2 regions of the Amycolatopsis sp. NPDC057786 genome follow, and region 1 is predicted to be linked to the other one. Evidence: riboswitches for the same ligand, from Rfam matches in the RefSeq annotation. Region 1 holds a riboswitch; the other holds the start of a gene.
The links. Region 1 has a riboswitch for cobalamin ahead of ACFVM3_RS14075 (ABC transporter substrate-binding protein). Riboswitches for the same ligand answer to the same signal wherever they lie in the genome.
Positions count from the first base shown of each region.

Region 2: linked by a shared signal. The riboswitch ahead of metE (5-methyltetrahydropteroyltriglutamate--homocysteine S-methyltransferase) and the one ahead of ACFVM3_RS14075 (ABC transporter substrate-binding protein) in region 1 are both predicted to bind cobalamin.

Region 1 is NZ_JBHVKW010000019.1:73,930-78,292, forward strand. Features, by position in the region: gene ACFVM3_RS14070 (ABC transporter permease) at 1-910, opposite strand, end outside; gene ACFVM3_RS14075 (ABC transporter substrate-binding protein) at 912-2,420, opposite strand; cobalamin riboswitch at 2,500-2,654, opposite strand; gene ACFVM3_RS14080 (class I SAM-dependent methyltransferase) at 2,691-3,434, shown strand; gene ACFVM3_RS14085 (GlxA family transcriptional regulator) at 3,485-4,363, shown strand, end outside.
Region 2 is NZ_JBHVKW010000020.1:38,603-42,965, reverse strand. Features, by position in the region: gene ACFVM3_RS14370 (ribonucleoside-diphosphate reductase subunit alpha) at 1-181, shown strand, start outside; gene ACFVM3_RS14365 (ribonucleotide-diphosphate reductase subunit beta) at 249-1,325, shown strand; cobalamin riboswitch at 1,623-1,845, shown strand; gene metE (5-methyltetrahydropteroyltriglutamate--homocysteine S-methyltransferase) at 1,944-4,217, shown strand; gene ACFVM3_RS14355 (cytochrome P450) at 4,355-4,363, shown strand, end outside.

The DNA of each region.
Region 1 (4,363 bases):
GCCGATGCGCCACGAGGTCGGCGACCAGGTTTCCGAGCACGACCACGCCGGCGAACGTCAGCACGTATCCCTGCACCTGCGGGATGTCCCGGTTCTGCACGGCTTCGACGAAACCCGTGCCGAGTCCGGTGATCGCGAACAGGGACTCGACGATCACCGTGCCGGTCAGCAACCCTTCGACGGCACGGGCGAGTTGCTGCACGGCGGGGGCCGCGGCGGCGGGCAGGAGATGCCGCAGCACCACGGTGCGTTCGGGCAGGCCGAGCAGACGCAGATGCCCGGCCACCTGGCCCTTGGTCTGCTCGGCGATCCCGATCCGGAGTTGCCGGGCGACGTCGCACAGCTGTCGGGCGACCAGCACGATCACCGGCAGCACCAGCACCTCGGGGTGCGCGGTCAGCTCGGTTCCGGCCGCGGTCGCCGGGAGCAAACCCGTGTAGACGGCGAATCCGGCGACCAGCAGCAGACCGAGGACGAACTCGGGGATCGCGTGCAGGAACAGCGTGACCGAGGTGAGCACCCGGTCGATCCGCGACCCTTCGCGCAGCCCGCAGGTCACCCCGATGCCCAGCGCGAGCGGTACGAGCACGAGCAGGGTCACCCCGGCGAGCAGGGCGGTCGCGGCGAAGCGGCGGGCGATCTCGTCGGTCACCGGGGCGCCGGTCACGAGCGACCGGCCGAGATCACCGGTGAGCAGCCCCGAAAACCAGTGCCCGAATCGGTCGAGGACCGGCTGGTCGAGGCCGAGCCGGTGGCGCACGGTCGCCACCTGCTCGTCGGTGGCCTGCTCGCCGAGCACGACCGACGCCGCGTCGCCGGGAAGCAACGCGGTCACGGCGAACGTCGCGACCAGCACGAAAATCGCCTGCAGAACGGCGAAGCCCAGCCGCCGGGCGGCGTAACCCGGCACGTCAGGAGAGCCGGGCGCGGTCGAACCTCGCCCAGTCGAAGGTGTTCGGCGGCGCGGTCACCAAACCGGTCACCCGCTTCGCAACGCCGATCGTCCAGGTGCTGAACCCCCAGGCGAGCAGGCCGCCGGATTCGTGCACGATCCGCTGGGCGTCACCGAACAGCGCCAGCCGGGCACCCTCGTCCGCGGTGGCCGCGGCCCGGTCCATGAGGGCGTCGAACTCCGGCGACGCGAAACCGTTGACGTTGTTCGAACCGCCGGTCCGGAAGCGCTGGTTGAGGAACGTCGGCACCGGCAGGGTCGCCGTGCGCGTGAGCGCGGCGACCCCCTTCGTCTTGATCTCGCTGAAGTAGGTGCTCGACGCGCGCGTGTTCGGGGTGACCTTCAGCCCGATTTCGCCCAACTGCTGGGAAATCAACGTGGCCGCGGTGGCGAAACCCGGATCGACGTCGCTGGTTTCGACGGCGAAGGCCAGCCCCTCCGCGCCCGCCTCCCGGACGAGCGAACGGGCCAGGTCCACCTCGCGTCCGCGCTGGGGGATACCGGCGGCGTACCCGCGGAGTCCTTTGCCGAACAGGTCGTTGCCGATTTCACCGCGTCCGGCCAGTGCGACGCGGTTCAGCGCCTCTCTGTCCACTCCGGACAGTACGGCGCGCACCAGCCTCGGGTCGGCGAACGGCGGCCGCGTCACCCGCAGCATCATGCCCTGCATCGTCGTTCCCTTGGCTTCGAGCAACGAGACGCGGCCGTCACCGGCCAAACGGGCGGCGGTACCGGCCGCGAGATCGTGGGCGTAGTCGACCTGCCCGGACAGCAGGGCGTTGACGCGGGCGGCTTCCTCGTTGACCGGTACGAATTCCAGCTCGTCGACACCCGGCGCGCCGTCCCAATGGGACTCGTTCTTGCGGAACACCGCCGGACCGCCGGGGGTGAACGAGACGAAACGGAACGGACCGGAGCCGACCGGCGCCGTGAAGTCGGTCGTCCCGGCAGGCACGATCTCCGCGCCGGGAGCACCCCAGCCCGACGGGAATTCGAAGTCGGGAGCGGTCAGCGTCAGCTCGATTTCGGTGGGGGACACCGCTTTGCTGCGGCCGAAATCCACCTTCGCGAAATACTGGCGTGACGAGGACGCCAATGCGGGATCGGCGATCCGCCGGAAGGTGTAGAGCACGTCGTCCGCGGTGACCGGGCGGCCGTCGTGGAAGGCCGCCCGCCGCAGCCGTACTCGCCAGCGTGTGCCGGAATCGTCGCTCTCCCAGGACTCGGCCAGCCGCGGCCGCAACGAGGTGTCGGCGTTGTAGGCGACCAGCGTGTCGAAGAGCGCCTTGGCCCGCGCCTGGTCGACGAAAAGGGAGACCTGGGACGGGTCCAGGGTCTCCTTCGAGCCGCCCGCGGAGAACGCGACCCTCAGCCGGCCGGTGTCCGCGGGCGCGGTCCCGCACGCGGCCAGCGGCGTGAGAGCGGCCAGGGCGAGCAGCCGCCGGCGGGTGAGCGGATGACGCGTCATAGGAACCTCCGGGACATCGAGCACTGTCCCGGGCGCGCGGCCGCACGTGAACGGGACCCCGCTCCGTACTCCACGACAGTTGGGGCTGGCGGTACCCGGCGGGCAGTCCGGCTCACGGCGCTGGGACGTCTTCCCAGGTCGTTCACGGTTGCGGGTCAGCGCCGGATTCACACCGGCTTCCCCCGACGGGCACCTTCTTGCGTTGTGGCGCCCACGGTAACCCATGCCAGGGGTGTGCTACACAGGATCAAGATCACGAAGGGGAGGCCGGTGGACGAGAAGCTCGCGGCGGACTGGGTGCGCCGATGGGACATCCAGCAGGAACGCTACATCGCCGACCGCGAAGAACGCTTCGCCGTGCTGATCGATGTCGTCGAGCACGTCTGCCGTGACGTCGCCGATCCGCTGGTGCTGGACCTCGGCTGCGGGCCGGGATCGCTGGCCACGAGGCTCGCCGCGCGGCTGCCGCGCGCACGGGTCATCGGCGTCGACGACGACCCGTTCCTGCTCGCCCTCGCCAGGGCCACCCGGCCGCGGGAGGCGGAGGTCGAGTACCTCCATGCCGACCTCGCCGAGAGCGGCTGGCTGACGTGGGGGCCGGTCGACGCCGCGGTCTCCACGACCGCGTTGCACTGGCTGCGTCCCGAGCGGCTCGCCGAGGTCTACCGTGACCTCGCCGGAGCGCTGCGGGAGGGCGGAGCGCTGGTCAACGGCGACCACTTCTACGACGAACAACCCGGCATCCGCGCCCTCGCCGAGGTGGTCAAGGACCGGCGTGCGGCTCGTGCCGGGGTCGGCGCCAACGAGGAATGGAAGGCCTGGTGGGCCGCGGTCGCCGCCGATCCCGCGCTGCGAGAGCGGTTCACGGCCGAGGAGTTGCGCGGCATCTCGACCGGCTACGGCAACCGGCTGAGCCCACAGGAGCACACCAGGCTGCTCCGGGAGGCGGGCTTCGCGGAAGTGGCTCCGGTGTGGCAGTTCGGCGACGACTACGTCCTGACGGCACTGCGCTGACCCGACCGGCGCCTGACTCCGGCGGGTAGGTTTTCCGTGTGGGGACTGGAATGGATTCGGTGCGCCGCGTGGTGATCGTCGCCTTCGACGACGCGCAGATACTCGACGTCGCCTGTCCCAGCGGGGCGATGGAGATCGCGAACTCACACGGTGCGGCGCCGCCCTACGCCGTCGAACTGGCCACGGTGCAAGGGCGGACGACGCGGAGTTCGTCGGGGATCCTGCTCGCCGGTGTCCGGCGGCTGGCCGAAGTGTCGGGGCGGATGGACACGATGCTCGTGGTCGGCGGCGCGGGAACGGAGGCGGCCGCCAAGGACGAGCGGCTGCTGACGCAGGTGCGGCGGCTGGCCGGGCGAAGCAGGCGGGTCGCCTCGGTGTGCACGGGAACGTTCGTGCTGGCGGCCGCCGGGTTGCTCGACGACCGGCGGGTCACCACGCATTGGGGCTACAGCGAGCTGCTCGCCGCGACTTTTCCCGCCGTGACAGTGGATCCCGCCCCGCTCTACATCCGTGACGGCAACGTCTTCACCTCGGCCGGGGTGATCAGCGCGCTGGATCTCACGCTCGCGCTGATCGAGGACGACCACGGTCCGACACTGGCCCGCGAGGTCGCCCGTGAACTGGTGACCTATCTGCACCGCCCGGCCGACCAGGCGCAGATCAGTACGTTCCTGGCCGCTCCGCCGCCGAGCAACCGGGTCGTATTGGATCTGCTGGGATACATCGCCGCGCATCTCACGGAGGACCTGAGCCCACCGGCGCTGGCGGCGCGTGCCGGGGTCACCACCCGGCATCTCACCCGCCTGTTCACCGCCCATCTGGGCAGCACCCCGGCCAGGACCGTGCGGATGGCGCGGACCGAAGCGGCGGCCCAGCTGGTGCGGTCCACCGCGTTGCCGCTCTCCGCGGTCGCCAGGCAGTGCGGGTTC
Region 2 (4,363 bases), on a different contig from region 1:
TCCCGCCGCTTCGCCCGCGCCGTCGGCTTCCGCCGCGGTCCCGGCCGTCCCGGTGACCGCCCCGGCACCGGCCGCCAAGCCGGAGCCGAAGGAGATGCCGAAGGTCTCGGACGTCGACTTCGTCGCCACCGACGGCGCCGCCTGCCGGATCGACGACCCCGACTGCGAAGCCTGCCAGTAAACATCCTCGTGAGTGGTAAGGCCGGTTCTAACCGTCCTTACCACTCACGACGCCTCTTGGAGCCTTTATGACCACCTTTGACCCCGCCACCGACGCCACCGGCCTCGGTGAGATCGAAGTCGGCGCCGCCCGGATCAACGTCGACGACAAGCGGATGATCAACGCCCGCGCCGACGTCAACCAGCTGCTGCCGATGAAGTACACCTGGGCGTGGGAGAAGTACCTCGCCGGCTGCAACAACCACTGGATGCCGACCGAGGTCGCCATGCAGGCCGACATCGCGCTGTGGAAGTCGCCCGACGGCCTCACCGAGGACGAGCGCACCATGCTCAAGCGCAACCTCGGTTTCTTCGCCACCGCGGAATCCCTGGTGGCCAACAACATCGTGCTCGCGGTGTACCGGCAGATCACCAACCCCGAATGCCGCCAGTACCTGCTGCGCCAGGCGTTCGAGGAGGCCGTGCACACGCACACCTTCCAGTACATCTGCGAGAGCCTCGGCCTGGTCGAGGGCGAGCTGTTCAACATGTACCGCGAGGTCCCGTCCATCTCGGACAAGGACGCGTGGGCGCTGAAGTACACGCAGAACCTGGAGAACCCGGACTTCGAGACCGGCACGCCGGAAGCCGACCAGGCCTTCCTGCGCGACCTCGTCGCCTTCTACGTGATCTTCGAGGGCATGTGGTTCTACACCGGCTTCGCGCAGATCCTCTCGCTCGGCCGCCGGAACAAGATGGTCGGTATCGCCGAGCAGTACCAGTACATCCTGCGTGACGAGTCGATCCACCTGAACTTCGGCATCGACTGCATCAACCAGATCAAGATCGAGAACCCGCACCTGTGGACCGAGGAGTTCCAGGCCGAGGTCCGCACCATGCTCACCGAGGCGTGCGAACTCGAGGTCGCCTACGCCCGCGACACCATGCCGCGCGGCATGCTCGGGCTCTCGGCCGAGCTGATCGAGCAGTACATGCACTTCATCACCGACCGGCGGGCGCAGCAGATCGGTCTCGCGCCGATCTTCGGCGAGACGGAGAACCCGTTCCCGTGGATGTCGGAGGCGATGGACCTCAAGAAGGAGAAGAACTTCTTCGAGACCCGCGTCATCGAGTACCAGTCGGGCGGAGCCCTCGACTGGGACTGACCCCCCACACGCAACTCGCGTGCTCGAACACGTAACTCGCGTGTTCAGACACGTAACTCACGTGATTGAGCGGCGAACTCGCGTGATCAGACGGACGACACGCCGGGCGGCCTCCGCCCGGCGTGTTCCGTTTCCAGACACGCGAGTTACGCCCTCAATCACCCGAGTTACGCCCCCGATCACGCGAGTTCGCCGTTCAATCACGCGTGTCGTCCATCTGATCACGCGTGTCGTCCGTCTGGTCACGCGTGGCGTCCGGTTCGTCACATGTCCAGCGGGCCACTAGCGCCCCTCGGTACGCTCCGGAGTGCTACTGGTTCGCCCGGCTTCCCGGCCGGTCGAGGTAACAGGGAACCCGGTGTGAATCCGGGACTGCCCCGCAGCGGTATGTGGGAACGAAAGCCGTCACCGTGCGAGACACGGTAAAGCACTGGGACATGGCGCCCCGGGAAGCGACGGCCGGTAGGAACGAGCGAGTCGCCCACGAGTCCGAAGACCTGCCCGTGGTACGCGCGCCGACGGCGTGCGTGAGTCCGGGCCTCGTGGGATGGGCGCGACCGAACGGCGGTCACTCCTGCGCGCTCCGGGCTCGCCCGACAAGCTCGCGAGGAGAGAGCTGTGACCGAAATCGGCACGACAGTGCTGGGCTATCCCCGGATCGGACCGGACAGGGAACTCAAGCGTTCAGTCGAACGCTACTGGGCGGGCAAGATCGACGAGGCCGAACTGCTCGGCACCGGCCGCGCGCTGCGCACCAGGACCTGGCGCGAACTCCAGGACGCGGGGCTGGATTCCATCCCCTGCAACACCTTCTCCCACTACGACCAGGTGCTCGACACCGCCGAGCTGTTCGGCGCGCTGCCAGAGCGCTTCACGACACTCGGTCTCTCGCCGCTCGACACGTACTTCGCCGCCGCACGCGGGGTGCAGGACGCGCCGGCGATGGAGATGACGAAGTGGTTCGACACGAACTACCACTACATCGTCCCCGAACTCGGCCCGGACACGACGTTCTCGCTCACCGGCACCAAACCGCTCGACGAGTACCGCGAAGCCCGCGCGGTCGGCGTCGAGACCAGGCCCGTGCTGGTGGGCCCGGTGACGTTCCTGCTGCTGGCGAAGCCGTCCGAGACCGCCCCGGAGGGCTTCCGCCCGCTGGACCTGCTCGACAACCTTCTCGACGGCTACGTCGAGCTGCTAAGGCGTCTGCACGACGAAGGCGTCGAATGGGTCCAGTTCGACGAACCCGCCTTCGCCGCGGACCGCACCGAGCGGGAACTCAACGCGCTCATCCGCGCCTACCACCGGCTCGCGAAGGAGACCGCGCGACCGAAGATCCTGGTCGCCGGGTACTTCGGCGGTCTCGGTCGCGGCTTGGGCGTGCTCGCCCGTTCCCCGATCGACGCGATCGCCGTCGACCTCGTCACCGATGAGTCCTTTGTGGACGCTGTCGCCGCCGAGCCCGCCTTGCGGGACAAGGAGGTACTGGCTGGCGTCGTGGACGGGCGCAACGTGTGGCGCACCGATCCGGCCCGCGCGCTCAGCCGGGCGGCGACGTTGCTCGGCACCGCCAGGTCGGTCAGTGTGTCGACGTCCTGCTCGTTGCTGCACGTGCCCTACGACGTCGAGCGGGAGGACGGGCTCCACCCACGCCTCAAGGGCTGGCTCGCCTTCGCCAAGCAGAAGGTCGACGAGGTCGTCCTGCTCGGGCGCGCACTGAAGGAAGAGGGGGTCGACCTCTCCGCCGCCCGTGCCGCGGCCGCGGATCGCGCGGCGGCCGCCGATCTGGCCGACTCCGGGGTGCGCGCCCGGCTGGAGGCGCTGCGGCCGGAGGACACCGTCCGCTCCCCCTACGCCCGGCGCGCGGCGGCGCAGCAGGCCGCGCTGGAGCTGCCGCCGTTGCCGAGCACCACGATCGGTTCGTTCCCGCAGACCACCGAGGTCCGCAAAGCGCGGGCGGCGCGCAAGGCGGGTTCGCTGGACGACGCGGGCTACGAGGCCGCGATGAAGGCCGAGATCCAGCGCGTCATCCGGCTGCAGGAAGACCTCGGCCTGGACGTGCTGGTGCACGGCGAGCCCGAGCGCAACGACATGGTGCAGTACTTCGCCGAGCGGCTGGCGGGCTTCGCGGCCACCGACTTCGGCTGGGTGCAGTCCTACGGTTCGCGCTGCGTCCGGCCGCCGATCCTGTACGGCGACGTCTCGCGTCCGGAACCAATGACCGTCGAATGGGCGCGCTACGCGCAAAGCCTGACCGGCAAGCCCGTGAAGGGCATGCTGACCGGCCCGGTCACGATCCTGGCGTGGTCCTTCGTCCGCGACGACCAGCCGTTGGGTGAGACCGCCCGCCAGGTGGCGCTGGCCATCCGCGACGAGGTGCACGATCTGCAGGCGGCGGGCATCCGCGTCATCCAGGTGGATGAGCCGGCGTTGCGGGAGCTGCTCCCGCTGCGCGCGGCGGCGCACGAGGCGTACTACGGGTGGGCCGTTTCGTCGTTCCGGCTCGCGACCTCCGGGATCGACGACGCGACGCAGATCCACACGCATATGTGCTACTCGGAATTCGGCGACGTGGTCAAGGCGATCGACGCGCTCGACGCCGACGTCACCAGCATCGAGGCCGCGCGGTCGAAGATGGAGGTCGTCACGGACCTCGGCGCGGCGGGCTTCGGCCGCGGCGTCGGGCCGGGCGTCTACGACATTCACTCGCCGCGTGTCCCCGGCGTCGACGAGGTCTGCGGGCTCCTGCGAACCGCCGTCGGCGCCGTGCCCGCCGAGCGGATCTGGGTCAACCCGGACTGCGGCCTGAAGACACGCGGGTACGCCGAGGTCGAACCGGCCCTGCGGAACCTCGTCGCGGCCGCCCGCACGGTCCGCGCCGAACTCGCCTGACCGGTCCGTGAAGGCCTCCTTGAGGGACTCTGGGTCCCTCAAGGAGGCCTTCACGGAACTCCACCGAGGTATTGTCAAGGCGTCAATAAGGGTGCGATGGTGGAGTGGCAACCGGTCTCAGCGGGGAGATGGTCACCATGGCGAAC